3 regions of the Rhizobium sp. P2_G9 genome follow, and region 3 is predicted to be linked to each of the others. Evidence: predicted binding sites of a transcription regulator. Region 3 holds the regulator's gene; each other region holds the start of a gene.
The links. The regulator PhoB, encoded in region 3, activates phosphate uptake and scavenging genes when phosphate is short. The targets are predictions, from matches to a motif close to TGTCATNNANCTGTCAT.
Positions count from the first base shown of each region.

Region 1 (9,853 bases), on a different contig from region 3:
GGCGCGCTGTGCTTAGCTTCCCCCGAGAGGCATGCCTGCAACGATCAAAAAAGTGTAGCACAGCCTTCGCGAGCAGGCATCGGTCATTTTGTCGCACCCACAATTCGACCGTCCGAGGAAGCCGAACCTGTCGGATCCAGGCGTCAGGAACGTCAGTGGTTCCTTCGTCGCCGGATCATGGGCTCGGGCGGGCTCCCGATGGGGATCGAACGGGAATATCCGCATGACGTCGGATCGGTGCCCGCAAGACCAGATTCCGACAGATCGATCGCTCATGGATCCTGGAACCATGGTCCGGGTATTCCGCCAGAGCCGAACGAGAAGAAGTCTTCCGCCGGCTCCATCACCTCGACAAGAGCCATAGCACAACCGGCAGCGGCTTCGGGCTAAGCCTCGTCCGCACCATCGCCGAATTGCATGGCGAGGGGCCGCGATGGATGACAACGCACCAAGGTTGCGGGCGATGATGAGGTTGCCGATGATGGAACAAAATAAGTGTCCCGAAATGAAACTGGTTTCAGTCCGCGAGGCTCTGCAATTCATCGCGCGGCAAGGAGGAGCTTTCGCCTCGGCGTCATCGCGTTGTGGTCTTGAGGCCTCTGATCCGGTTCGCATTGTCAACGAAATACGCCCTCGCGCGAAAATACTTGCCGATGTGCAAGACGATAGGCGTCAAAAGAAAGGCCGATGAGCAACCGAAACCTGGCCGACCGAACCGCGGCGGATATGTAACGGCTGCCAGCCGGAGCAGAATCTAGTGTCGGAAAATGAACTACAGCTTACGATGGAGCGCGTTTCTGGCATTCCTACATATTATAAAGCAGACTATACTTTTTCTTCAATGCACAGACCCCAGCTTTATTTTGCTAAAAGTCAGTTTCTGGCCTCAAAGAAGGGAAAAACGGCGCGACCTTTAATTTCGTAAGTGACAATTAACTGACAACGGTGTATCTACACTACTACTAATAAAGCGTTAACTTGCGTATTTGGTGGGAGGAGTTGCCATGCAAGTTGCAAACGCCAGGTCCGTAAAGCAGGACAGTCATTCTACACTCACATTGCAGTTCCCATCCAGACAATCTTCCTTGCGGGCGTCCAGGCTGACATTCACGCTCAAACGTCTGGTTGATATTGCACTTTCAGGCATTGCACTACTGTTGCTTTCACCGCTAATGCTTGCAATTGTGGCTTTGATCAAAATTGACAGCCCGGGTCCGGCGGTATTTCGACAAAAGAGATGGGGCCAGAGCTGCACCATCATCGAGGTGTTGAAGTTCAGGACGATGCGCATCGAACTCTGCGACTTTTCCGGCGTTTGCCAGACAGTCGAACACGATCCCAGAGTAACGCGGCTCGGGAGCATATTGCGCTCGACAAACCTTGATGAATTACCGCAACTCGTAAACGTGTTGCGGGGTGACATGTCGCTTGTCGGGCCGCGTTGCCACGCAATCGGCATGTTGGCCGCCGGCGTGCCTTATGAGGAATTGGTGCCCGATTATCACATGCGGCATCTGGTAAAGCCTGGAATTACCGGAATGGCGCAGATGAAGGGACTTCGCGGACCTACGGTCGATCGCGACGCGGCGATCATGCGCTTCGAATGCGACGCTTACTATGTTTCCAACCTGTCTTTCTGGCTCGATTTCAAAATCATGCTGGAGACCCTTCGCATGGAAGCATTTCGAGGAAGGGGGTTCTAGAGCGCGTCGCTTGACGGAACGAAAGGCGCGTTCCGAAACGCCGCTATCGGCGTAGTTTTCGCCTCAGGCTGAAGGCCAGGATCACCAGACATCCGATGATCAGCAAACAGCCCCCGACGAGGGGTGCGACGGCAATTGCCTTCACCAGAACCGCGACGGCGAGCACCAGGCCGAGAGCCTGGAGCGCCAGGCTTCCGTCATCGACGAACAGGCTGAGGATTTCCCTGAGGATCGAGTGGATGAGGCTCATCGCGCAATACCTTCCATTCCGAGCTTGAGATGCCGCATGACGCGCACGGCAATCATGGAGAAGACCAGGAACACCACAAAGATGCCGAGCAGCGCCGCGTCAGCTCCCGGCCAATCCACTCCGAGCCCCTCCCCGGTCCAGAAGATGCCGAAGCTGGTCAGCATCAGTCCGACGGCGAATTTGAGAATGTTTTCGGGGACCTTCGTCAGCGGCTTGTGCACCAATGCCCCCACCGCCAACACAGCGATCACGGCCGCCAGCGCTCCGATGCCGGCGAGTTCGGTCATGCCATGCGCGGTACCGACCGCAACGACGATGAACACGACCTCGACACCCTCCAACAACACCGCCTTGAACGCCGCGAGGCCCGCGAGGTAATCCGCGCGCCGGTCGGCCGCCTGGCGTTTGAGCGCGTCCACTTCTTTGGCGAACGCAACCTCTTCGTCATGCAGGGCGATGAAGCCTGCGGATCGCAAGATGGCCTTGCGCAGCCAGCGCATGCCGAACAGGATGAGCAGCAAGCCGATGACGAATTGCATCAGTTGCAGGGGGATCAAGGCGATCAACGGCCCAAACACCAAGACGAGTGCCGCCAGGAGCGCGAGAGCCAGTGCCGCCCCTTTGAGCGCAGGCCCCCAACTGCGGGTGACCCCAACCGCCAGGACGATGGTGAACGCCTCCACCACTTCTACGAAGGATCCCAGGAACGAGGCCGAGAGTGTTGAAATGATTGCAGACGTATTTTCCATTGCGATCTGTCCTTGAGATGGTCCGGTTTCAGTGCGGCAGGACGAGGCAATGCTCTCGCGGCAGATCGGCGGCGTTGGCGACCGTCGCAATCGCGACTGATCTAAGGCATAAGGAAAAGGCAATCAAGCTGTGACTCTGCAATGGCCTTTTCCTCCGCGCATAAGTGCTGTGGCCCACCACGCCAGATATCAACGCCGGGATGAGGGCAGTCGTCTGATACTCCCGAAGCGCTCTTCACCGTGTATTCTGCAACACAGGATCAATCCAGGCGAGGTCGAACAAATGCTGGATGCTTATTTCGACAGGATAGGGTTTCAAGGAACAGCGCATGCCGATTTTGCAACGCTTGCGGCACTGCAGCGATTGCATCTCGCTGCCATCCCCTTCGAAGCGCTCGACGTCCTGGCCGGTCGGCCCATAGATCTGGCGCTGCCCGCCATCATCGATAAACTGGTGACGCGCCGTCGCGGCGGCTATTGCTTCGAGCAGAACAGGCTTTTCGAATATATGCTCGGTATAGTCGGATATGACGTCCGGCGGGTGCTGGCCCGTGTTCTCTGGCACCGCCCGGCAGAGGCGCCGCCTCCGGCGCGGAGTCACCTGGCGCTGATTGTGCGTCTGGACGATGAGGAATGGCTGGTCGACGTGGGCTTTGGCGGCACGGTTCCCGACGCGCCGCTGCGCCTCGCCAGCGAAGAGCCACAGAAGAGCCGGCACGACAGCTACAGATTCGGCCAGGGCAAGGAGGGGCCGCTACTCGGCGTCTTCAGAGATGGCGCCTGGATGCCGGCGTATGAACTGGCACCGGGCCAGGTCGAAGACGCCGACCTTGAGACTGCCAACTGGTATACGTCTACGCATCCCGGCTCGCCATTCCGCACCGCGCTTGCAGCCGCCCGATGCACGGTATGGACTTTACGAACGGCAATACACAATTCGCTATGCTGGTGGAGAAACAATCCAGCGCGAATTGCGTGAGGAGGAGTTGCCACATGTGCTGCGCGCAGATTTCGGCCTGCCGGAGGATATTCCCGGTTTACCCAACAGTGCGCTTTCATAGCGCCGGGAGCTTTGCGGCCTATGTCGGTGAGGCAGAAACACTACCACCTTCTGCAGTCAAACCGCGCGCCGAAAATGTCAAAGCCCGAACTCAACCAGAAAGATTCATGCAAAGTCGCCGAAAACTCGCCACTAAAACCTGTGAGTGAACTGTGCAGGCTGGAGACTGAATGGGTTGATCGGATGCGGCCATTCCCCGCCCAAACGATACTGGTAGCTGAACGTGGGCGGTATGATGACAAGATGGATTGTGATAGCGGTCGGTGTGTTTGGTACCCTGCTCGGGACCATTGCCGTAGCAGGCGCTGCCCGGGCAGGTGACACGCGGCGGTGGCCGTCTTGAGCAAATGTCCCATGACGATTATGAGAACGGTGTCTTGTGGATGCGTGCGCAACTGGATTACGCACTCGGGGTCAGAGAGCATCCACCGCGCGCTTTTTCCTATAACAGTTTTTAAGAACACTGATGGCCCTTGCCGCCGCCGTCCCTTACTTCTCAGATTTTATCTGTTGTGCGTGGAGGAAATTGCCGGCTCGATCAGGCTTCGTCCGAAGTGAAGCAATGATGACGGCGAGCGGCAAATCGCCACCCGAACTTATCTAAAGGCAACCTCGATATTCTGGCTGTCCTGCATGACGACCCGGCACTCGGTCTCAAATCCCTCGCCCTTGATCGCCAGCAGGAATTCCGGCGGAATGCCGGCGGAATTCATCACGCGCAGGCCGGCGCCACCCGTGCCAAAGGTCTTTACGGTACAATCAATCGTCGAACGGCGATCGTTGAAGATAATATTGCCGGCTTTCAGCACCCGCCGCCGACCGCTCCCCATCGCCTCGTCCGTCCCTGCGCCCCAATCAATGCAGCGGTTACGTCCACTGCTCTTGGCGCGATAAAGCGCCACATCGGCCTGCGCCAGCAGCGTGTCGATGTCCTTGGCGACAATCGAAAGTGAGGTCAAACCCAAGCTTGCGGTCACACCAATCGATCCCCCATTCCAGGCAACAGTTTGCGCGGCGATCGCGGTGCGCACCTTCTCTGCGACGATACCAGCAGCCTCGCGGCCGGTTTGGGGAAGTATGATCGCAAACTCCTCGCCGCCGATCCGGCCAAGCCGATCTTCGGCACGCAAGACAGCTCTGCACGCTTCGGCAACAGCCCTGAGCACCTCGTCGCCGGCCGCATGGCCATACGTGTCGTTTACACGCTTGAAGTGATCGACATCGAAAATAATGCAGGCGAGATCCTGGCGATGTCGAATTGCCGATGAGATCGCCTGGCTCGCCTCTTCCTTGAACGCGCGACGATTGAGGAGACCCGTCAGTCCGTCGGTCGACGCTGATTTCAACAGCTCGATCCGGTCCATGGCGATGGCCGCTATGCCCTCCAGAATCGCAAGGTCACGCCTGCTGAAGGAGCCCGGCCTGCGGTCGATGGCACACACCGTCCCGATGACATGCCCTTCATCTGTCTTAAGCGGCACACCAGCGTAGAACCTGATATGATCGTCACCGACAACAGATGGGTTTTGGGCAAACAAGGGGTCCTTGGTCGCATCCGGCACCACAATCGCCTGCTCGGAAAGCACGACATGCTGGCAGAACGTCTCCTCTCTTGCCACCTCGTTCACAGGCATGCCGGAACAGGATTTGTACCATTGCCGATGCGCGTCGATCAGCGAGATGATGGCGATATCGACGCGGAATATTTCCTTGATCAGCTGCACCAGCCGATCGAAGCCAGGGTCCCGCGGCGTGTCCAACATGTCGAGTTGTTCGAGTGCCGCAAGCCGGTTTGCCTCCCGATAAAGGGCCTCGGGCGATGCCTTTCCAAATGTCTGAACGGTCATAGTGCGTCCCGGCCTTCGTTTCCGCAACGCAGGCATAGCAGCAAGAATTTAAGGAACGTTATACCGGTGGCCCGATGTCCGCCTTCGAGCCAAGACCTCTGCCTTCAACGGTGTCTGCCCTTATTCGTCGGACTTCACCTGCTGTGCGGAGAGGAAATTGCCAAACGGCTTTAGCGACTCGAAGTGATCGCAAATCACCTTGATGACGACGAGGATCGGCACAGCCAGCAATGCACCGATGAAGCCCCAGATCCATGACCAGAAGGAGATCGAGATGAACACCGCGACCGTGTTCAGTTCAAGCCGCCTGCCGAGCAGGAGCGGCGTAACGAACTGGCCTTCGATAATGTCGCAACAGAGGACGAAGGCGGGCGCGACAAGGCCAAAGGCGATCCCGTCGAAGGTGGCAAGCGAGATCACGCCGACAAGCACGATCGTCATGAGCGCCCCGATGAAGGGCAGGAAATTGAAGATTGCCGCAGCCATGCCGAGAACGAGGGCGTCGGGAATGCCGATCAGCCACAGGCCTATTCCGATCATGGCCCCCAGTCCGGCATTGATGAGGCTGATCGTGAACAGATAACGCGAGATTTCGCGCTCGACGCTATAGACGACCCGCAAAATCCGCTTCTTGTCGCTCAATCTCGGAACGCTTTGGACAATCTTTTCATAGAACATCGTGCCCGACGCGAGCAGAAACAGCGACAAGACGAAGGTGATTGCCAGCGTCGTCCCCAAGGAAAGCGCGTTGCCGGCAGCGCGTGACAGAATGCCCGGCTGCGCCATGACGACCTTCTGCACATTGTTATCGGAGACGACCTCCGTCGCAGAGTCGATCTGGGCCGTGGCCTTCAATGCCTTATCGACCGTGACCTTCACCGAGTGGACCTTGGCTTGCAGCTTGTCGCCGATGGCAGGCGCATCGGCGACAAGTGTCGCAATTGGTCCGCTTGTGGCATAGGCCAGAACCGAGATCGTCACCGTCRTGAGGATGATCAACAGCGTCGCCGAAAGCCCTGACGGCACGGACCATCTGGCTAGGAACCGCACCACCGGCGTCAAGGTCAGCGCCAGCAGAAACGCAAGCACGATCGGCGTCAGGAATTCCCGGCCGAGGTAAAGACCGTAGATCACCATCAGGAAAAGAATGCAGCCGACATATTTCTGCAATCGGCTTGATCCCGTCGGAATCTCGGGCGTTGAAGGGGCGGACACCTCTGACTCGGACAACATCGACGATCACTCCGGCTGCGGGGTTGACGGAGAGCCGCTGGTGGTATTGAGGCGGTTCTGGCGATAGGGAACGCAGACGTGCGATATTCGTTCCGCATCGCCACGGATCCGGGACCGGGGCGGGAGGGTTTGCCCCATGCAGCCGCCAAGCCTTGGGTGCCCCCAGGATCGGCGCAAGGAAAATCCTTTGCCGACCTGATAGCTGTCAATGCAGGAGCCGAGATCCCCGCATGAGCCTCATAGTCCGAATTTCGCCCGCAGCAGCATATCGAGCTTGACAAACAATCCACGCAGCTCCGGCTCCTCGACAAGTCGACCAGCCTCCGCCAACGGCACCCAAAGGACCTGCCTCTGGCCATGCTCCTTGAAAGTCTCGGCGATGACGTCGACTTCAAGAGCGAAGACTTCGACGATGCATGGCGCATTCGTGCCATCATCAAGGCGCTTCATACAGCTGTAGCTGCCGATCGCCTCTTTGCTGACCTTCCCTTTAATGCTGGCTTCCTCGAACGCCTCGCGCGCGGCGACCTGCCGCGGATCTTTGTCCTTCATCAGGCCACCTTTCGGAATAACCCAGCGTCCGGAACCGCGAGCCGTGATCATCAAAGCCAGATGCCTGTTGCTTTCCTGATCGGCGCGATAGCAGATGGCAGCATACTGCTCCAGCCACGGCGCATTGAATAGCGCCGTCGCGTGCCTGGCCAGCCGTGCAAGATGCGTTTTTCTTTTTGCCACTGTTTTCCTGAGTGAGCTTATTCCCTGTTTCCCTTTCCCACAAAATCAAGATAGGCCATGCAGATCAAGCTTTTACAGCTCCGGAATTTTCATTTATGACAGTTTTGTGACAGTCATTACCGGATAGCAACATGCTCAGTTGGTTCAGAAAACTCCTGCCGCGTGAAGACAAGTTCTTCGATCTCTTCGAGCGGCATTCGAAAACGGCCGTGGATGCCGCAAACGAAATGCAGGCACTGCTGACCGGCGAAGGAGCGATCGAAGACCATTGCCGGCGGATCGTCGAATTGGAGAACGAGGCGGACGAGATCACCCGCGAAGTCTTGCTCGCGGTGCGCCGCAGCTTCATCACCCCTTTCGACCGAGGCGACATCAAGGACCTCATTCAGTCCATGGACGATGCCGTCGACATGCTCAACAAGACGGTGAAGACAATTCGCCGCTTCGAACAGCACACGTTCGAGCCAGGCATGCAGGAGATGGGCCGGCTGATCGCGGAGGCGGCGCGCCTCAACGCCGCGACAGTACCGCTGCTGCCACAGATGGGGACGAATTCCACCCGGATCAGCGCGCTGACGGAAGAGATGACGCGCGTCGAAGGCCGCTCCGACGAGCTTTACGAAGAAGGACTGAAAAACCTTTTCCGCACACACGGCGCCGGCAATGCCATGGCCTATCTCATCGGCAGCGAGATCTATGGCGAGCTCGAGAAGGTTGTGGACCGGTTCGAAGATGTCGCCAACGAGATCAACGGCATCGTCATCGAGAACGTCTGATGGATGCCACCCTCGCCTTTCCGCTGCTGGCCGGCCTGATCGCTGTGGCACTGTTCTTCGACTTTCTCAACGGCCTGCACGATGCAGCCAATTCGATTGCCACAATCGTCTCGACCAGGGTATTGAAGCCGCAATACGCGGTCCTATGGGCGGCTTTCTTCAACTTCATCGCCTTCCTGTTCTTCGGCCTGCATGTTGCCCAGACACTGGGCACCGGGATCATCGACCCGGCGATCGTGTCACCACAGGTGGTCTTCGCGGCCCTGTCGGGAGCGATCGTGTGGAACATCGTCACCTGGATATTCGGCATCCCCTCCAGTTCATCCCATGCGCTCGTCGGCGGATTGGTCGGTGCGGGACTCGCCAAGACCGGCGGCAGCGCCATCGTGTTTTCCGGCCTTACCAAGACCGTGGCGGCTATCTTCCTGTCGCCTGCCATCGGCTTTGTCCTGGCACTCTTCCTGATCCTCTCCGTATCCTGGATTTTCGTGCGCCAGACGCCATTTGCGGTCGACAGCACGTTCCGCATCCTGCAATTCGTTTCTGCGTCGCTCTACTCCCTCGGACATGGCGGCAATGACGCGCAGAAGACGATGGGAATCATAGCGGTGCTGTTGTTCTCGCAAGGCTATCTCGGCGGCAGCTTCTATGTTCCGCTCTGGGTGGTGATCTCCTGCCAGACGGCGATGGCGCTCGGCACCCTGTTTGGCGGCTGGCGCATCGTGCACACGATGGGATCGAAAATCACCCGGCTCAATCCAATGCAAGGCTTCTGTGCTGAGACAGGCGGCGCCCTGACTCTGTTCGCCGCCACCTGGCTGGGCATTCCCGTGTCGACCACGCACACGATTACCGGTGCCATCGTCGGCGTCGGCGCCGCCCGAAGGGTCTCCGCCGTGAGATGGGGCCTGGCAAGCAACATCGTCATTGCCTGGATCATCACATTGCCCTCGGCGGCGATCATCTCCGCACTTGTTTATTATCTGGCCGCGCTGTTCAGGTGACGTCTGATTGCACATTGGCATGTCGGCGCAGGGGATATTGATTGCCTTTGGGTCATGGCGCGTTGCGTGGACAATCCATCTGAAGGAAAGTCGCGGCAAATATCGTGGCCTCTGAAAAGTGTTGGGGGGAGACGTTTTGAAGCCCCTGGTATCCGTGATCGGCCCACGAAACTCTCCGTCGTCCCTGCTTTGTTATTCTTCGTTAACCCGACACTCACCCTTCGCGTCTATTCTCCTCTCCGAAATACGGCGAATATTCCGGCGAGAGGAAACCCGCGCCATGTCAGATACCGCCCCCGAACCTTGGGGCGACGAGGAATGGATGAAGCAGGGGCGCAGGCTGCACTGGGCCCTCGATGCCGCGGGTCAGGGCATCTGGGATCACGACTTCGTGGCCGGCACGGCTTATTTCTCGCCGAGATGGAAGCAGATCCGGGGCTACGGCCCTGACGAAGACGTGGATGCGCTTGCCGGTCCCTGGCTCGACAGGTTGCAT
Region 1 covers NZ_JBFUFK010000025.1:10,021-19,873, reverse strand. The annotation lists gene AC1DYF_RS20600 (hypothetical protein) at 434-691, shown strand; gene AC1DYF_RS20595 (sugar transferase) at 1,005-1,703, shown strand; gene AC1DYF_RS20590 (hypothetical protein) at 1,747-1,953, opposite strand; gene AC1DYF_RS20585 (COG4280 domain-containing protein) at 1,950-2,702, opposite strand; gene AC1DYF_RS20580 (arylamine N-acetyltransferase family protein) at 2,986-3,681, shown strand; gene AC1DYF_RS20575 (sensor domain-containing diguanylate cyclase) at 4,359-5,609, opposite strand; gene AC1DYF_RS20570 (AI-2E family transporter) at 5,730-6,779, opposite strand; gene AC1DYF_RS20565 (NUDIX hydrolase) at 7,080-7,577, opposite strand; gene AC1DYF_RS20560 (DUF47 domain-containing protein) at 7,709-8,353, shown strand; gene AC1DYF_RS20555 (inorganic phosphate transporter) at 8,353-9,357, shown strand; gene AC1DYF_RS20550 (diguanylate cyclase) at 9,638-9,853, shown strand, end outside.
Region 1: a site for PhoB is predicted at 7,673-7,689, ahead of AC1DYF_RS20560 (DUF47 domain-containing protein). Genes of this name have one in related genera too.

Region 2 (9,853 bases), on a different contig from region 3:
GTCGACTTCGAGGTGGACGGTAGACTGGAAGCGATCAAGGAGCAGGTGGACGCAGTCGAGCTTCGTTTCAGGAACCGCACGATCCGTTCGAAATATCTCGTCGGCGCCGATGGCGCCAACAGCACGGTGAGGCGGCTGACCATCGCCGGCATCCCGTTCAAGCGAGGCTTCGCCATCGAAGGCCTGATGCCGCTCGCGAAAATCGGCCGCATGCCCGATGCGGAGTTCTTCTTCGGCTATGTCGACAACGGCTATGGCTGGCTGTTCCCGAAGGGTGATCACGTCAATGTCGGGATCTATACCCATGACGCCCAGGTCCATTTGAGCAAGGACCTGTTACGCGCCTATTGCAAGGCCCGGCTCGGCCTCGATGACCTCGAGCATATCGTCGGCTTTCCGCTCGGCTTCGGCGGTGCGAACGGGTTGCCGCGCTCGAACCGCATCCTGCTTGCCGGCGATGCGGCCGGTCTTGTCGAGCCTTTGTTCGGCGAAGGCCTGCACAATGCGGTCCGTTCCGGCCTGGCGGTTGCCGATGCGATCCATGCCGCAGAGACCGGGCGCGCCACGTCCGCCGGCGCTGCCTACCGCGAAGCGCTCTCGCCGATCACGGCAGACCTGCGCCGCTGCGAACAGCTCAAGTCCTTCTTCTATCCGCGCATGGATGGGATCGGTTTCAGCCTTGCCCGATTGCCGTTGAGCAAGGTGGCGCTGCTCAGGGGAACCGCAGCGGGGATGACGATGCGGCAGCTGACCAATCGTGGACTTCTGGCGAGATGGTTCCGGCCGAGTTCGCCATCCTCGCTCGCCGACTTCGACAGCCGGCAAACAGTCCGCGCCTAAAACGATCTACGCACTATTTATACGTCCGCCGGTGTGTCGCCGCCACCCGTGCCACCTGCTCATAGATGCCGGTCAGCAGTTCGAGCGTCCGCGTCGCCTCTTCAAGCCGCTGCGGGAAGTTCGGCACCGATGAGATCGCGTCAATCAAAAGCGTGCCGCGCACTTCGGCATAACGGTCGGTGACCTCTCGGCCAAGCTCCGTCACCGAATAGGTGACGCCGGAGCGGCCGCTGCCTTCTCGGGCCACCAGGCCGGCGGAAATCAGCTTGCGCAGGCTGTACTGCATGTTGGGAATGTCCTCGCGATTGGCGAGCCGCGCCAGGTCCTTGATCGTCTTGGGGCGATCGTTCATGCGGATGATGTGCAGCATGGCATTTTCTTCGCCGCTCGCTGCGAAATCGATCACTGATGCCAGGCATTCCGTCTGCCAGCGCTCGAACGCCTGGTTGGTGCGCATCAGCGCATATTCGATCTCGGCAACATCGATTTCCACCGGCGTGCGCGCCAGATGCCAGCTCCGATCGAGCCCTTCCGTTGTTTTGCCGCTCGTCTTGCCTTTCTCGGCCATCCAGACTTCTCCTTCTCAATCGTCTCAACCTAGCCGGTCTGGCTGGTTGACAACAGTCGATTTTAAGATAGACTTTTTATTGTAAATTCTATCATAATTTCGAGGGAACAAAATGACCAGTCAGAACAGCATGTTCACACCGAACCAGTTCGTGCTCGGCACATTCGCCTCCAACTGCTCCAGCGGCATGTCGGTCACCAAAGTGCCGAAGCGCTGGGTCAATTCCTGGGAGAACAATCTTCGCCTGGCAAAAATGCTGGATGATGCCGGCATCGAATTCATGCTGCCGATCGCCCGCTGGATCGGCTATGGCGGCGAGACCAATTTCCACGGCAGTGTGCTGGAGACCGTCACCTGGGCCGCCGGACTTCTGGCCCATACGCGCGACCTCAACGTCTTCGCTACCATCCATGTGGCGGCAAACCATCCGGTCGTGGTTGCCAAGCAACTCGCGACCATCGACCAGATCAGCAACAGCCGCATCGGTCTCAACATCGTCGCCGGCTGGAACCAGCCGGAATATGAGGCGCTGGGTCTCGAGCTGCCCGCCGGTCATGAAGATCGCTACGCCTATGCCGACGAATGGTTCGCCATCGTCCGCGCGCTTTGGGAACGGACCGAAGCCTTCGACTGGCACGGCGAATTCTTCAAGCTCAAGAATGTGCTCGGCGATCCCCGCCCTGCCCGCAAGCCGCCGATCCTCAATGCCGCAGGGTCAGGCCAAGGCCGCACCTTTGCCGTGCGCAACGCCGATTTCCTGTTCACGCCGGCGATTGATCTCGCCCGTTCGTCTGAGGAGATCGCCGCACTGAAGCAGCAGGCGAAGGATATCGGACGCGATGTCGGTGTGCTGACCTTCTCGCATGTCGTTTGCCGGCCGACGGAGAGGGAGGCGAAGGACTATCTGCAGCATTTCGGCAAGGACAATGCCGATTGGGAAGCGGTCGACAATCTCGTGCGCCTGCAATTCGCCCATGCGCAGTCCTTCCCGCATGATCTCCTGGCTCTGATCCGCGACCGCATGGCCGCCGGTCATGGCGGTTTCCCGCTTGTCGGCACGCCGGAACAGGTGGCCGAAGGGCTGATCGCGCTGCACAGAGCAGGCTTTGGCGGCACGACCCTGTCCTTCGTCGATTATGCCGAGGAATTTCCCTATTTCCGCGACCGCGTCCTTCCGATCCTCGAGGGTGAAGGCATCCGCCAGCCCGCTGCAAGGATCGTTGCGGCAGCCTGACCGCCTCTGCGCAACTTTGTCGTGAATCCGCCGGTTCTTTCGGCGGATTTTCCTTTTATTTCACCGCATTGCGCCAATGTGGATTGTCATCCAACTGTCATCGCACTGACACGGCTCCGTAATTTAGCGGCATTAGATCATCCCCTAACTTATAGATATAACAGGGAATGGCAGGGATGTTCGAATTCAGGAACGTCACGCGGCAGTTCGGCGCCAAGATCGCCGTCGACAACGTAACGCTCGATATCCCCGCCGGCCAGATGGTCGGCATCATCGGCCGCTCCGGCGCCGGCAAGTCCACCCTGCTTCGCATGATCAACCGGCTGGCCGATCCGTCGTCGGGTTCGATCTCCTTCTCCGGCAAGGATGTCACCAAGCTGCGCGGCCCGAGCCTTCGCCATTGGCAGCGTGATTGCGCCATGATTTTCCAGCAATTCAACCTCGTGCCGCGCCTCGACGTGCTGACCAATGTCATGCTCGGCCGGCTGAATCATCGTTCGACGATGTCGAGCGTGTTGAGCATGTTCACCCGCGAAGAACGCATCATGGCGATTGCCGCCCTGGAGCGCCRCGGCATCGAGCAGACGGCGCTGCAGGCCGCCGGCACGTTGTCGGGCGGCCAGCAGCAGCGCGTTGCCATCGCCCGTGCCCTGTTGCAGGAGCCGAAGGTGCTGCTCGCCGACGAGCCAATCGCCTCGCTTGATCCCATGAACGCCAAGATCGTCATGGATGCGCTGCGCGACATCAATGAGCGCGAAGGCATCATCGTCGTCACCAACCTGCACACGCTCGACACCGCCCGCGCTTATTGCGAGCGCATCATCGGCATGGCCGCGGGCCGCGTCGTCTTCGATGGCAGGCCCGAGGACCTCAACGCCGAGGCTGTCAGGACCATCTACGGCACCGACAAGGATGGCGCCGGCATCGACGAAACGATGACCTCGACCGCGATCAACATTGCGAATGCCGCACAAAAATCTGCCGGCGTTGAACCGCTGGTACTCGCCGGCCACTGACAGGCTGGCTGCGATCGCCCGCCCGCGTCAAGGGCACTTCTTCATAAGCAAGACGACCTGACAATGGTCAACCAGGAGAGAACCCATGTTGAAGAAAGCACTCTTTGCCGCAACGGCGCTGTTCGCTCTCGCCGGCGCTGCGCATGCTGCAGACATCAAGGAATTCCGCGTCGGCATTCTCGGCGGTGAGAACGAAGCTGACCGTCTTCGCAACTATGCCTGCCTTCAGGATCACCTGAAAAAGGAATTCGGCTTCGAGAAGGTTTCGCTCTTCCCGGCCGCCGACTATGACGGCGTTATCCAGGGCCTGCTCGGCGGCACGCTCGACTTCGCCGAACTCGGCGCGTCCGGCTATGCCAACGTCTACCTGAAGAATCCGAAGGCCGTCACCCCGATCCTGACCACGCAGCAGGAAGACGGTGCGACCGGCTACTATTCGATCGGTCTCGCTCTCAAGTCTTCCGGCATCAAGAACATCAAGGACGCCAAGGGCAAGGTTCTGGGTTACGCCGATCCGGATTCGACCTCGGGCTACCTTGTGCCCCTGACGCAGATTCCGAAGACCACCGGCGTGCCGAACGACAAGTTCTTCGCCAAGACCCAGTTCAACGGCGGTCATGAGAACAACCTGCTCGCCGCTTATGACGGCAAGGTCGACGTTGCCGTGGACGATTCCTCGGGCATTGGCGATTTCAAGGACGGCTTCACCTCGGGCACGTTCCATAAGGAAGTCGAAAAGGGCGCCGTCGACCCGAACAAGCTGGTTGAAGTCTGGCGTTCGCCGATGATCCCGAACGGCCCGCTGGTTGTCCGCAACGAACTCGGTGCGGAATGGCAGGCCAAGCTGGCTGCCTTCTTCACCGCACTGCCGGCCAAGGACCATGCTTGCTTCACCGCGATCGAAGGCGGCGACTTCAAGGGCTACGTCCCGGTCAAGCACGAGTTCTACAATGCCATCGTCGACGTCCGCAAGCAGGCCATCGGCGGCTGATCGGAACCATGGAATGGAAGGGCGGCTGGAGACAGCCGCCCTTTTCGCGTGACCACGAGCAGAGCGTAGCTTTGGCTTCTTGTTTCTATGCATGTCTTGTCTCTTAACCGGGACCGAATTTCGGCAGACATGCTCCAGCGGGCGGAACGTCCATGACCATTGCCGATACTCAACCGCCTTTGCGTGCCGATATGCATGGGCAATTGAAGGACGAAACCCGCGAAATCGTCAGCGCCTGGGACAAGATGGTCGCCCGGCGCCGGTTCTACACGATCCTTGGGCTGGTGATCCTGGTCGCCGGCTTCATCGGCTCGGTAAAATTCGCCGACGAGGCCAATGCCGGTCACTTCTTCGAGCGCCTGCCGCATCTGTTCGACTTTCTCGAATGGCTGATCCCCAAGGATTGGAACGACGTCTGGCGTGCTTTGTTCGATAGGCCCAGCATCCATGACAACGGTGGCGAGGAATTCAACTTCGCCAAGGGGCGCGTCTATGTCTGGGGCGATTTTTATATCCCCGAATATTTCGAACTGATGATCATCACGATCAACGTCGCACTCGTCGCGACGATCATCGGCTTCGTCTTCGCTGTGCCGCTCGCCTTCCTCGCCGCCCGCAACATGACGCCGTCCTTCCTGCCGCGCACGTTTGCCAAGCGCACCTGCGAAATCCTGCGCGCTTTCCCTGAACTGGTGATCGCCGGCCTGTTTTCCGCGATCCTCTCGGTCGGCCCGGTCGCCGCGATCATCGCCGTCGGCCTGCACACGATCGGCGCGCTCGGCAAGCTTTTCTATGAAGTCGTCGAAAACATCGACATGAAGCCGGACGAAGGCATCAAGGCGGTGGGCGCCAATTGGATGGAGCGCGTGCGCTTCGCCGCCCTGCCTCAGGTGCTGCCGAACTTCACCTCCTACATGCTGCTGCGCCTGGAAATCAATGTGCGTGCCTCCACCATCATCGGCGCGGTCGGCGGCGGCGGTATCGGTGAAGAGTTGAAGCTCTCCATCTCGCGCGGTTTCGGCGCCAAGACGATCGCGCTCCTGCTGCTGCTGTTCATCACCATCGTGGCCGTCGATCAGTTCTCCGCCTGGCTCCGCCGCCGCCTCGTCGGCGAGCATGCCTTCCTCCTCCAGCACTAAGAGGTCAGCCGTGGCGACTCTCGACGCAATCCGCATGCAGGAAATCGAGCAGCGCTATCCGGAGCTGCTTTACCGCTCGCCGCGCCAGCGCTTCGGCGGTCTGCTGATCGTCATCGGCACGCTCATCTATGCGATTTACGCCGTCTGGTTCTTCGACCTGCCGAAGCTGGTTTCAGAAGCGCATTGGGAACGCTTCGGCATCTATATGATCCAATGGATCAGCTATGACGTCCAGCCGGATTTCCGCATCAGGAGCGACGGCTCGATCCAGGCCAAATATTCGCGTTTCTCGGTGCTGGGCAGTGACCCGCATCCGGACTGGGTCAGGAACAATCCCGACGGTACTGTCCATGTCGACATCAGCGGCGGCATCACCATCACCAAGGCTGGCACGACCGTTCATACCCACGGACAGGATCTGCGTATCGACGTGACCAGCGGCAGTCCGAAACTGGTTGGCCCGGTTCCGGACTACGTCACCGTCTATCCCGACACCATTCTCGTCGACCTCGGCCTGTCCGGTGACGTGAGTGTTGACGTCGACCGCGTCAAGGTACGCAAGCGCTTCTGGGGCTGGGCGAATTTCCTCTTCGACACCCAATCGCCGTTCTTCGGCAAATCCACCGGCGAGGTGATCAGCCTGATCGTATCCGGTCCCCGCATCGACCCCGACCAGTCCAACCTGTCACTGGCCTGGGACAACATCTGGAACAACAATGCCTGGCAGCACGGCGATGTCTGGACCAAGATGTTCGAGACCATCATCATGGCCTTCCTCGGCACCCTGCTGGGGGCGATCTTCGCCTTCCCGCTCGCTTTCCTCGCCGCCCGCAACATCACGCCGAACCGCGCGTTGAACACGGCGCTGAAGCGCTTCTTCGACTTCCTGCGTTCCGTCGACATGCTGATCTGGGCGCTGTTCCTCACCCGCGCCTTCGGCCCCGGCCCGCTCTCCGGTTCGGGCGCGATCTTCCTCACTGAGACCGGTACGCTGGGCAAGCTCTATTCCGAAGGCCTGGAAAATATCGACAACAAGCCGCGTGAGGGCATCCGCTCGGTCGGCGCCTCGCCGATCGCAGTGCAGCGCTTCGGCGTCATGCCGCAGATCGTGCCGGTGACGGTCAGCCAGACGCTCTACCAGTGGGAATCGAATGTGCGCGAAGCGACGATCATCGGTGCCGTCGGCGCCGGTGGTATCGGTCTGAAACTCTGGGAGGCGATGCGCACCAATGCCAACTGGGCAAATGTCGCCTATATGGTGTTGCTGATCTTCCTCGTCGTCTATATTTTCGACACCTTGTCGACGGCTTTGCGGTCGAGATTAATCGGCCCATCTTCACGTTAATGTCACAGTGCGGCTATAGAGCAACGGCTTCTTAAACAGGGTCGACTCGCGACACCCGAGTCCGACAGAGGTCATGCGCTACGCACTCTATTTTGCTCCCCCGGAGAATGATCCGCTTTCGATCCGTGCTGCAACTTGGCTGGGACGGGACGCCTTCGATGGCAGCCCGCTTGACCAGCCTGTCGCTGATGGCTTCGATGCCGCCGAACTGGCGGCGCTGACCGACGAGCCGCGCCGCTACGGCTTCCATGCGACGCTGAAGGCGCCGATCGAGTTGGCGCCTGGGCGCAGCGAGGCGGACCTGTTCGCCGCATTCGACGACTTTGCCGCAGAGATCGATGCGTTCGACCTCCCGAAGATCGTGCTCGGCCAACTCGGCGCCTTCTTTGCCCTGATTCCGGGCACTGAAAGTGACGAATTGCAGGCGCTGGCCGATGCCAGCGTGACCCATTTCGAGCCCTTCCGCGCAGCACTTTCGGAAGGCGACATCGCCCGCCGCCGGCCGGAGCGGCTGAGCGAAAGCGAGCGCAATCATCTCCTGCAATGGGGCTATCCTTACGTTTTCGAGGATTTCCGCTTTCACATGACGCTGACCGGCCAGGTGCCGGTTGAACGCCAGACGGCCATGCGCGCTGCGATCGAGGCCTTCTTCGCCGATTTCCTCGACCGGCCGCTTGCCATTTCCCACCTTGCCCTGTTTATCGAACCCGAACGCGGAAGTCCTTTTGTCATGAAAAGGATCACGCCCCTCCGTCCGCTGATCCAAAGAAAGACCGCCTGAAATGTCCAAGGATACCGTCTTCAGAAATGCGCGCATCGTCCTCGACGACAAGATCCTCAACGGATCGGTCGTGATCCGCGATGGCAAGATCGCCGAACTGTCAGAAGGGTTTTCGGCTATCGGTGAGGATTTCGAAGGCGACTATCTGATCCCGGGCCTGATCGAACTGCACACCGACCATCTCGAAAGCCACTATTCGCCCCGCCCCGGCGTCCGCTGGGACAAGATCGCCGCGATCCAGGCACATGACGCCCAGGTCGCCTCTTCGGGCATCACCACTGTCTTCGATTGCCTGCGCATGGGCTCGGATGAAGACGGTGGCTTTGAGACGGGCGAGATGCGTGACATGGCCGATGCTTTGATGACGGCGCGGACGGAAAACCGCCTGAAGGCGGAGCACCTGATCCACCTGCGCTGCGAAGTCTCGTCATCCGACGTCATCGACCATTTCGAGACATTCGAGCATGACCCGCAGGTAAAGCTGGTGTCGATGATGGACCATGCGCCAGGCCAGCGCCAGTTCCAGACGATGGATCAGTATACCTTCTACTACAAGACCAAGCGCGGGCTGACGGACGAGCAGTTCGCCGAATTCGTCGCACGTCGCCTTGAAGCCTCCGAGCGTCACGCGAAGAAGCATCGCGACATCATCGCTGCCTTCTGCAACAGCCATGCCATCACCGTCGCCTCGCATGACGACGCCACGGTGGAGCATGTCGAGGAAGCCATCGGCTACGGCGTCCGCCTTGCCGAATTCCCGACCAGCCATGAAGCCGCGCGCGCTTCGCACCAGGCAGGAATGAGCGTGCTGATGGGCGCCCCCAACATCGTTCGCGGCAAGTCGCATTCGGGCAACATCACCGCCAAGGATCTGGCCGACCACGGTATTCTCGATGTGCTGTCGTCGGACTACGTGCCGCTCAGCCTGATCCACGCGCCTTTCGTGCTCGCCGATGCCGGCATGCCGCTGGAAAAGGCGATCGCCATGGTCACCTCGACCCCGGCCCGGACGGTGAGCCTCAACGACCGCGGCCGCATCGCGCCAGGTCTGCGCGCCGACCTCGCCCGCATCGACCGCAAGAGCGGTGTGCCGGTGGTCCGTTCCGTCTGGCGCGAAGGGCAGCGGGTGATATGAGCGACGACCGCCTACAGGGTACGATGATTGCCGTCGTCGGCCCAAGCGGCGCCGGCAAGGACAGCCTGATCGATTTCGCCCGCCGGCACTTGGTCAATGAGGCCGATATCGGCTTCGTACGCCGCTTCATCACCCGTGATGCCGATGCTGGCAGCGAGGATCACCATGCAGTGACGCAGGCGCAGTTCGAAACCATGCGCGACGCCGGCCGATTTGCTGTCCACTGGGGAGCGCATGATCTCTACTATGGCATTCCCGCCGAAACCCGCGACCAGCTTGCTAGTGGCAAAACGCTGATCGCCAACGGCTCCCGCGCCGCTCTTCCCGAGTTTCAGAAGGCCTATTCGAACCTGCTCGTGGTGACGGTGACCGCCACGCCGGACATCATCGCCCAGCGCCTGAAATCGCGTGGGCGCGAGGACGATGCGGCGATTTCCAAACGGCTGGCGCGCTCCCAGGAGCAGGCTTGGTCGCTGGATTGCCGAGCAATCGAGATCGACAATAGCGGGACGCTGGACATGGCAGGCAACGCCTTTGTCGATGTCATTCTGCGAGCGGCGAGCCGCAGCATCAGCGAACACGCCTGAAGAGGCCGAGGCGGTAAATGTCGGAGGCGATCACCGGCAGGTCCATCTTTAACGATAGGCAATGTGTGTCCGGCCGACTCCCAATTCGATGTAGAAATCTTCTTCGCTGGCGACGTGTGCCTCCAACGCAGACATAAGCTCGACGTCCGCTTCGTTTGAAAAACAATCGATTGGATCAAGCTCGTCCTTCCAGCAGAACCCGACAACGTCCCATCTT
Region 2 covers NZ_JBFUFK010000012.1:137,566-147,418, forward strand. The annotation lists gene AC1DYF_RS12345 (NAD(P)/FAD-dependent oxidoreductase) at 1-840, shown strand, start outside; gene AC1DYF_RS12350 (winged helix DNA-binding protein) at 854-1,408, opposite strand; gene AC1DYF_RS12355 (LLM class flavin-dependent oxidoreductase) at 1,521-2,642, shown strand; gene phnC (phosphonate ABC transporter ATP-binding protein) at 2,819-3,658, shown strand; gene phnD (phosphonate ABC transporter substrate-binding protein) at 3,744-4,649, shown strand; gene phnE (phosphonate ABC transporter, permease protein PhnE) at 4,802-5,788, shown strand; gene phnE (phosphonate ABC transporter, permease protein PhnE) at 5,799-7,133, shown strand; gene AC1DYF_RS12380 (DUF1045 domain-containing protein) at 7,207-7,914, shown strand; gene AC1DYF_RS12385 (alpha-D-ribose 1-methylphosphonate 5-triphosphate diphosphatase) at 7,916-9,049, shown strand; gene phnN (phosphonate metabolism protein/1,5-bisphosphokinase (PRPP-forming) PhnN) at 9,046-9,636, shown strand; gene AC1DYF_RS12395 (DMP19 family protein) at 9,685-9,853, opposite strand, start outside.
Region 2: a site for PhoB is predicted at 2,727-2,743, ahead of phnC (phosphonate ABC transporter ATP-binding protein). Genes of this name have one in related genera too.

Region 3 (9,853 bases):
ATGATCAGCTTGCCCTCGAATTTCAGCGAGGTGCCGAGCAGCACGGTGAGCGCGATCGTCTCGGAGAGCAGCCGCGCCACCGGGGCAGGGTAGTTGTGGCGGTTCAGGATCGTATCGGTAAGAGGTCCGAGCGTGACCGCACGGCCGCGCACGTCGAGCCCCTCCACCTGGAAAGGTATCACGCGGTCATCGCCGGCGAACCCGGTTTCTCCGGGGTGAAATGTGTCAAGCGTCATGATTGTCTCGGATCTGGCGCCAAAAGGCGCCCTTCGTTTGAAGGTCCAAAAATAAGCGATCGGACAGCAGATTCAAGCCCGGAAGCGTCAGATCGCGCCGAGGCACCAGGCGAGCACCGACTTCTGCGCATGCAGACGGTTCTCCGCCTCGTCGAAAACGACCGATTGCGGCCCGTCGATCACCTCGTCGGTGACCTCCTCGCCGCGATGCGCCGGCAGGCAATGCATGAACAGCGCGTCGGCCTTGGCGTGCTGCATCAGCGCGCTGTTGACTTGATAGGGCTGGAAGACATTGTGTCCGCGGGCGCGATGCTCCTGGTTCATCGACACCCATGTGTCGGTGACCACCGCATCGGCGCCGTCGACCGCCTTTTCGGCATCGTGGCTCAGCATCACCTGGCCACCATTGTTGCGTGCCCAGTTGAGGAACTTGTCGCCCGGTTCGCTGCCGAGCGGCACTGCCATGTTCATGCGATAGCCGAACCGGGCCGAACCCTCGATCAGCGAATGCAGCACATTGTTGCCGTCACCCGTCCAGGCAATGGTCTTGCCCTTCACATTGCCGCGATGCTCTTCGATCGTCATGATATCGGCCATGATCTGGCAGGGATGGGTCGCATCCGTCAGGCCGTTGATGACAGGCACGGTCGCATGTTCGGCCATTTCGAGCAGCCGCGTATGGTCGGTGGTGCGGATCATGATCGCATCGACATAGCGCGACAGGACCTTGGCCGTGTCGCCGATCGTCTCGGCGCGGCCGAGCTGCATCTCGGTGCCGGAGAGAAACAGCGTTTCGCCGCCCAGCTGCCGCATGCCGACATCGAACGACACGCGGGTGCGGGTCGAGGGCTTTTCGAAGATCATCGCCAGCATCTTGCCGGCCAGCGGTTTGAAATCGGTGCCGGCTTTGGTGGCCGCCTTGCGGGTCTTGGCGTCTTCGAGAATGTGCCGCAGTGCCTCCGGCGTCATTGCCGAGAGATCGAGAAAATGCCTGGAACTCATAACCTATTCCTTGTCTCAGGAAACTTTTACCTTAGCGATGGATGTGGGCTTTCGTCAAAGCGTCATCGCTTGTTCGCGGCATGCAGTTTCTCGGCGGCCTTTTCGAGCCGGGCAAGGCCTTCGCGGGCTTCTTCGGCAGTGGTGATCAGTGGCGGCAGCAGGCGGATGACATTGTCGCCGGCCATCACGCCCAGGAGCTTCTCGTCACGGATGCCCTGCAGCAGGTCGCCGGCCGGCACCGCGGCCTTGACGCCGATCATCAGGCCTTCGCCGCGAATATCCGAGATCACGTCGGGAAAACGGTCCTTGAGCGACGCAAGGCCCTGGCGGAAGACCAGCGCCACGTCGCGCACATGCTGCAGGAAGCCATCGGAGAGGACGACGTCGAGCACGGCATTGCCGACCGCCATGGCCAGCGGATTGCCGCCATAGGTCGAACCATGCGTGCCGGCCACCATGCCGGCCGCGGCCTCCGACGTCGCCAGGCAGGCGCCCATGGGAAAGCCGCCGCCAATGCCCTTGGCCACGGCCATGATATCGGGCGTCACGCCGATCCGCTGATAGGCGAACAGCGAGCCGGTCCGGCCGACGCCGCATTGTACCTCGTCGAAGACCAGGAGCAGGTCGTGCTCGTCGCAGAGTACGCGGACCGCCCTCAGGAATTCCGGCGAGAAAGCCCGCAAGCCCCCTTCGCCCTGCACCGGCTCCAGCAGCACGCCGGCCGTGGCGTCGGTGATTGCCGCCTTCAGCGCATCCATATCCTCGAACGGCACCTGGTCGAAGCCGGGCGCCTTGGGGCCGAAGCCATCGATATATTTCTGCTGGCCGCCGGCCGCGATCGTCGCGATCGTGCGGCCATGGAAGGCGCCTTCGAACGTGATGATATGGTATTTTTCCGGATGGCCCTTGGCATAGTGATAGCGCCGCGCCGTCTTGATCGCGCATTCCAGCGCCTCGGCGCCCGAATTGGTGAAGAACACCTTGTCCGCGAACGTGCTCTCGCACAGGCGGCGTGACAGCTTTTCCTGGCCGGGCGACTGATAGAGGTTCGATGTGTGCCAGAGCTTTTCGGCCTGCGCCTTCAGCGTCTCGACCAGATGCGGATGCGCATGACCGAGCGAGTTGACGGCGACGCCGGCGGCGAAGTCGAGATAGCGTTCGCCGTCCTCGGTGATCAGCCAGACGCCTTCGCCGCGCTCGAACCGCATCGGTGCGCGTGCATAGGTGTCATAAAGCGGCGAGACCTCGGCCATGACGGACATCCTTCATCTCGATTGCGGCAACGGAATGTGCGGCCTCCCGGCCGGGCGGACATTCCGGAGCGCATAAATCAAAAAACCGCCCCAGCGGGCGGCGAGGGCACTATTAGCATTTCGCTGCAGCGCGTCAACAAAAACCCGCAATTGCCGGCCATCGAGCCCGCCGGACGCTGTGCGGTGCAGCAACTGTCGCCGATCGGACACGGCCGGGGATCAATCTTGGGGATAACTCGAAAATCGATTCGTGCGGATTCGCAAGACTCTTGTCACGGAGTCTCAGGCTCTCTAGGTTAATAAGCAATTGCTAGATTTGCATGCGGCGGAACTAGTCACCCTCAATCAAGCGCCGAATATGAGGCGTTTTGCACTTCGTGCTGTTCCGGGGTGTGGTGACCGATTCCTCGATAAGGAACGCTTCGATGGATAATAGTGTGAACTGGACTGACGATCGCGTCGAGAAGCTGAAGAAGCTTTGGTCCGAAGGTTTGAGCGCGAGCCAGATCGCCGCGCAGCTCGGCGGCGTCAGCCGCAACGCGGTGATCGGCAAGGTGCATCGGCTCAGCCTCCCGGGCCGCGCCAAGGCCGGCGGCACCACCGCTGCCCGCTCGCAGAAACGCGCAACGGTTTCGACCGTCAGCCGGCCGCAGGCTTCTTCTTCTTTCGCGCAGCGCACAGTGACCCGCACCGTCACCCGGCCGGCCGGCGCCACCATGCTCAAGGAAGAGATCGAGCTCGATGCGCTTGAGGTCATGGAAACGTTGCCCAACAACGTTGTCGTGCCGATCTTCCGCCGCGTGCCGCTGATCCGGCTCACCGAACGCACCTGCAAATGGCCGCTCGGCGATCCGCTGAAGGAAGATTTCTGCTTCTGCGGCAATGACTCGCCTGACAATTCGCCCTATTGCGGCTTCCACCAGAAGCTCGCTTACCAGCCTTCGGCCGAACGCCGCCGCATGCGCTGACACGACCCTCACATTTCTCTGCGACAAAGGGCCGGCTTGCCGGCCCTTTGTCGTTTCAGGCTCATTTCAAAATGCCGGGCTTGCCGAGGATTTTTCTGTCGATCTCGCCGATCACCTTCTTGTCCTTGTCCGTATAGTCAAGGCTATCGAGGATGTGGCGGATCATGTTGATCCGGGCGCGGCGCTTATCATTGCCGAGCACCACCGTCCATGGCGCATGCTCGGTATCGGTTTCCTTGAGCATCCGGCTGCGCTTTTCGGAATAGTCATCCCATTTGTCGAGCGCGGCAATGTCCATCGGCGACAGCTTCCAGCATTTCAATTTGCTATGGCGCCGCTCGTGGAAGCGCTTGAGCTGCATTTCCCGGCCGATCTCGATATAGAATTTGAAGAAATGGATGCCGTCGTCGAGGATCAGCTTCTCGAAGCGCGGCACGCTCTTGAGGAACTGTTCATATTCTTCCTTGCTGCAGAAACCCATGACCGGCTCGACGCCGGCGCGGTTATACCAGGAGCGGTCATAGTTGACGAACTCGCCGCGCGTCGGGAAGGTCGACACATAGCGTTGGAAATACCATTGGCCGGCTTCGGTGTCCGTCGGCTTGTTCAGCGCCACGACGCGGGCGCTGCGCGGATTCATATAGGAGAGGATGGCATGGATGATGCCGCCCTTGCCGGCCGCATCCCGCCCCTCGAACAAGGACATCACCCGGTCGCCGGATTTCTGTTGCCAGAGCTGCACCTTGACCAGCTCTTCCTGCAGCTTTTCCAGCTCGGCCTCATATTCGTCGTCATCGAGCTTCTTCTTGTAGGGATAACCGCCGGATTCGAGCGCCTTGTCATCGATCCATGCCGGCAGCACCGGATCGTCGATATCCCATTGCCGCTTCTTGCCGTCGATCTTGACGTCGACCGCGGGAATATCCGTTTCGACGGCCATTCCACTCCTCCTCATGCCATGCGCTTGCTTCTTTGTTCTCGCGCATGCCTTTGTCCCGAAACCGGCGACCGCTTTCGGCAGACATGCTGTCAGTGACATGGACATAATCATCATGTGAATTCAAGCAAAGCGTGAAAAAGCTGTTACATACAGACCATAGAAGGACGTTTTAATTTTCGCAGTGCCGGGGATTCGCATGCTGAAAGCAGTCACTGATTGGCTGTTGGGTCATAAATACAACCTTGCGGCCGTCCTATTGGGCGCAGCCGCGCTGATCGCGGCCGGCACCAATTCCCGTATCGCCGTTTCGGTGATGATCCTTGCCGTGCTGCCATCGCTGTGGATCAAAGCCACCGCGCCCACGGTGCCGATCGCTGAACAGGAGCCCACGCCTCCGCCGGAGCCGCTGTGCGACGTCAAATCGGCCTTTGCCGGCTTCGACAGCCCGGCCTACCTGCTCGACCCCAAGGCCAATGTCATCTATCAGAACCCTTCGGCCCGGCATGCCTTCGGCGAGATCGAGCCCGGCCAGCATATCTCGGCCCGCATCCGCCTGCCGGCGATCATCGAGATGATCCGCGAGACCATCGCGTCGGGCCGCAACGGCATGACCGAATATGCAGACACCCTGCCGGGCGAGAACATCTTCCAGGTGCGGATGGTCCCGGCGGAGACGAAAGAGGGCGAGGCGATCCGCTTCTATGTATTGATCTTCCGCGACATTTCGGAATCGCGCCGCATCGATCGCATGCGCTCCGATTTCGTCGCCAATGCCTCGCACGAACTCAGGACCCCGCTGGCCTCGCTGCGTGGCTTCATCGAAACGCTGCTCGGCCCGGCCCGCACCGACACCGCGGCGCATGAACGGTTCCTGACGATCATGCTGGAACAGGTGACCCGCATGTCGCGCCTGGTCGACGACCTGATGTCGCTGTCGCGGCTCGAGATCAAGGCGCGCGTCGCGCCGGAGGACGCCGTCGACCTGGTGCCGCTCATCGGCTCGGTCTGCGATGCGCTGGCGCCGCTGGCAACCGACCTCGGCGTCGAGATCAAGCGGCATCTGCCCGACCATGCCATCAATGTCAGCGGCGATCGTGACGAACTGACCCAGGTGTTCGAGAACCTGATCGAAAACGCCTGCAAATACGGCCAGGAGGGCAAGATCGTCGACGTGACGCTGATCGAAAAGCCGCGCCAGCCGATCGAGGTCAGCGTCATCGACTACGGTCCCGGCATCCCCGAAGACCAGGTCCCGCGCCTGACCGAACGCTTCTATCGCGTCAATGTCGAGAGCAGCCGCTCGAAGAAGGGCACCGGCCTCGGATTGGCAATCGTCAAGCACATCTTGACGCGCCACCGCGCCCGTCTGCTCATCCGATCGGAACTCGGCCGCGGCAGCACCTTCACCGTGCGCTTCTGACAAAAACGCAGCAATCCCTCCAGCGCGTCCGAAAGGATTGACTTTTCAGCACTTTAGTCTGTCATAAATCTTTCGTGACTTTGACATAAAACCCTGGCGTAAAGCGGCTAATGAAAACTTGGCCGACCCTATGTTCCTTGCCAGCCCGGATAACCCGCGGCCCAGGACATAGGGGCCGCTTCGGCTGATCCAAAACCGCGCCGGCCGCCCGCCGGTTGGAGGACTATTGATGACCGCACACATCTATTCCGCCTTTGACGAGGAGCTGGCCAACCTTTCCCGCCGCATCGCCGAAATGGGCGGCATGGCCGAGCAGATGGTTTCCGACTCGGTCAAGGCGCTGGTCACATCCGACTCGGCGCTGGCGCAGCGCGTGATCTCGGAAGACGTGATCATGGACCAGACCGAGCGCGATATCGGCGACAGCGCCATCCTGATGATCGCCAAGCGCCAGCCGGTGGCGTCCGACCTGCGCGAGATCGTCGGTTCGATCCGCATCGCCGCCGATCTCGAACGCGTCGGCGATCTCGGCAAGTCCAACGCCAAGCGCGTCATTGCCGTGCAGACCACCGGCATTCCGCGGCCGCTCGCCCGCGGCATCGAACATCTCTCCGAACTGGCGCTGACCCAGCTCAAGGATGTGCTCGACGTCTACGCCACCCGCTCGGCGGAAAAGGCCGAGGTGATCCGCCAGCGCGATGGCGAGATCGACGCCGTCTATACCTCGCTGTTCCGCGAAATGCTCACCTACATGATGGAAGACCCGCGCAACATCACGCCCTGCACCCATCTCTTGTTCTGCGCCAAGAACATCGAGCGCATCGGCGACCATGCGACCAATATCGCCGAAACCATTTATTACATGAAGACCGGCGAACAGCCGACCGGCGAACGCGTCAAGGAAGACAACACGGCTTCCGTGGTGCAGCCGGGCCAGTGATGCCGATTGCGCATTTCGGCCAGCCGGCGCCAATGGCGTCCCTGGCCGCCGATCATCAGCGCCGGCATCGGACGAGAGCATGCCGGTAGTAACAATCGCAGCCGCCTGGGCGCGGGGCACGCGCCAGGCGTGATTGCCGACGGAGCAGAGTACCATGCAGCCGAGAATTATGGTTGTGGAAGACGAGGAAGCGCTGGGCACGCTGCTCAGCTACAACCTCGAAGCAGAGGGATATGATGTCGAGGTGATCCCGCGCGGCGACGAGGCGGATATCCGCCTGCAGGAGCGCGTCCCGGACTTGCTTCTGCTCGACTGGATGCTGCCCGGCGTGTCCGGCATCGAACTGTGCCGTCGGCTGAGGATGCGGCCTGAAACCGAGCGCCTGCCGGTGATCATGCTCACCGCCCGCGGCGAGGAAAGCGAGCGCGTCCGCGGCCTGTCGACCGGCGCCGACGACTATGTCGTCAAGCCGTTCTCGACCCCGGAACTGATGGCCCGCATCAAGGCCATGCTGCGCCGGGTGCGGCCCAATGCGATCTCCTCGATCCTCAAATGCGGCGATGTCGAGCTCGACCGCGAGACCTACCGCGTCCACCGCCGCTCCCGCGAAATCCGCCTCGGACCGACGGAATTCAAGCTGCTGGAATTCTTCATGTCGTCGCCGGGCCGGGTGTTTTCCCGCTCACAACTGCTCGACGGCGTCTGGGGCCACGACATCTATGTCGACGAACGCACCGTCGACGTCCATGTCGGGCGGCTGCGCAAGGCGCTCAATCTGTCGAACATGCCGGATGTGATCCGCACCGTGCGCGGTGCGGGGTATGCGATGGAAGTTTGAGCGGCTTCGCTTCGTAGAGTGTGCGTCGTACCCCCCTCTGTCCTGCCGGACATCTCCCCCTCAAGGGGGGAGATTGGCTAGAGGCCTGCTCCCCGCCTCAAAGAGTCGTTGAGTACTGCGTTGTGCGACGGTAGAGAGGAAGCGGCCAGGGCGCCCCATCCAATCTCCCCCCTTGAGGGGGAGATGTCTGGCAGGACAGAGGGGGGTGGCCCCAAACGCCGACCTACCAAAAACTCTCAAGCCCCCGGCCCAATCCTGATCCCATAAAGCCTGATCGCCCGCCCCTGCCCGGTGAGATCGCTATTGATAATCACGTAACCCGGCTCGTTCGGCGCCTGCTTGCCATCGAACTTCACCTGGATCAGCTCATCCACCCGCTCGTTGGAAATCGTAAACCGGTGCCGCCCGCAATCGCCGAGGCTGGCAAAGGCGCACTGGATATAGATCTGCGACGGCTTGTCGCCATCGGCGCGCAACGTCACGGCCAGTGTCGAGGTCTTGCCGGCAAGATTCTTCAGCACGTCGGCCGGCACCTCGATCCGCACTTCGCCATCCTGGTCCGGCGCATTCGAGATGATCATGATCGCCTTGCCGTCGCTGTCGGTGACGTCGCTGACCTTGGCCTGCGCCGCCGGCTTGACCGCACTGGTGTCGCCGGGCTTGAGCACGCTCACCCAATCGCCGGAAAAGCCGCGCAGCGGATCGAGCGGGGTTTTCAGCGGCACCTTCGGATCGAAATCCTCGCTGTGCAATTGCTTGGGGATGAAATCGAAATCGCCGCCGCCATGCATGGCCGCCCCGATCATGCCGGTCGCATAGGCCCACCATGCGCCGAAGCCGATGACGCCGAGCAGCACGCAATAGACGAACAGCGACACGACCCAGGAGCCGCGCCGGCGTCGCGCGGCACGCTTCTGCGGCGCCACCTTGCGCCCTTCCGGCGTCGAAGGCTCGGCCCAGGCCGGATCCTCTTCCTCATGCCGGATATTTTGCGCCCGTCCCTTGCCGCGCGCTTCGGCGACCAAAGGTGCGTCGACCACCGGCTCGATCCGCCGCGTTTTTACGCCGGCTTTGGACGGCGCGCGCTCATCGCGGGTGGCCGAAAAATCGGAAAACGCGCCGTCTTCCTCGATCTCCGGCGGTATCTCGCGCGCCACGACCGGCTCCGCCATGGGCCTGACCGGCTGCGCCACCTGGCGCACCGGCTCGACAATCGGCGGCTCGCGCCGTGAAGGCTGAGCCGGCTCAGGCCAGGCCGACGGCGGCGCATCGATGAGCCGCTCCGGCGCCGGCGGCGCGATATCGGGCTCAGGCACCGCCTCCGGCGGCTCGAACGGCGTATTCTCTATGAAAATCTTGTCGAGCCGCGCCGACATGCGCAGCTTTTCGAGCTCTTCGTCCTCGATTGCGCGGATGGTGAATTCCAGCCGCTGCCGCTGCCGCTCGATCACCGTCATGTCGTGGATGTCCTGCTTGCGCAGGCCGGCATCGAGCGCATTGCGCGCGGACTGATAGATACGCGCGCGTATTTCCGGATTGGACCTTTCGGCCCTGTCCAGAGCGTTGCGGATCGCCTGTTCCAGTCCACTCACGCTAAAAAATACCTCGATACGCGGGACATTCTCATTATGACCCTTGGGTAATCATTCGCCAGCACCTTTTCAAGTTCCGAGCCGAATGCCTCCCCCGCTAATATCGGCTTTGCAGCCAAAAAATGGCGGTCTGATGCACGCGACGAAAATACAAGGTTGAACAAACCATCTTTCCGGAGATAGGCTGCCGCCAATTTCGCACATTCCGGACCCGCCATCATGCTTCCCGCCATTCTCCGCGACGATCTCAGGCTGCCGCTGGTCGCCGCCCCCATGTTCATCATCTCGCATCCGGAACTGGTGATCGCCCAGTGCAAGGCCGGCATTGTCGGCTCGTTTCCGGCGCTCAATGCCCGGCCGGAAAGCCAGCTCGACGAATGGCTGGCCGAGATCACCGAGACGCTCGCCGCCCACAATGCCAGGGGCGACGGGCGCCGGGCCGCCCCGTTCGCCGTCAACCAGATCGTCCACGCCACCAACAAGCGGCTGGAGCACGATCTCGGCCTCTGCGTCAAATACAAGGTGCCGATCGTCATCTCCTCGCTTGGCGCCGTGCCCGAGGTCAATGCCGCCATCCATTCCTATGGCGGCGTGGTGCTGCACGACGTGATCAACAACCGTCACGCCAATTCGGCGATCCGCAAGGGCGCAGACGGCCTGATCG
Region 3 covers NZ_JBFUFK010000031.1:85,203-95,055, forward strand. The annotation lists gene AC1DYF_RS24235 (Hsp33 family molecular chaperone) at 1-236, opposite strand, end outside; gene argF (ornithine carbamoyltransferase) at 324-1,238, opposite strand; gene AC1DYF_RS24245 (acetylornithine transaminase) at 1,301-2,491, opposite strand; gene AC1DYF_RS24250 (GcrA family cell cycle regulator) at 2,929-3,459, shown strand; gene ppk2 (polyphosphate kinase 2) at 3,521-4,399, opposite strand; gene phoR (phosphate regulon sensor histidine kinase PhoR) at 4,596-5,819, shown strand; gene phoU (phosphate signaling complex protein PhoU) at 6,046-6,759, shown strand; gene phoB (phosphate regulon transcriptional regulator PhoB) at 6,914-7,597, shown strand; gene AC1DYF_RS24275 (hypothetical protein) at 7,834-9,189, opposite strand; partial or broken gene AC1DYF_RS24280 (NAD(P)H-dependent flavin oxidoreductase) at 9,406-9,853, shown strand, end outside.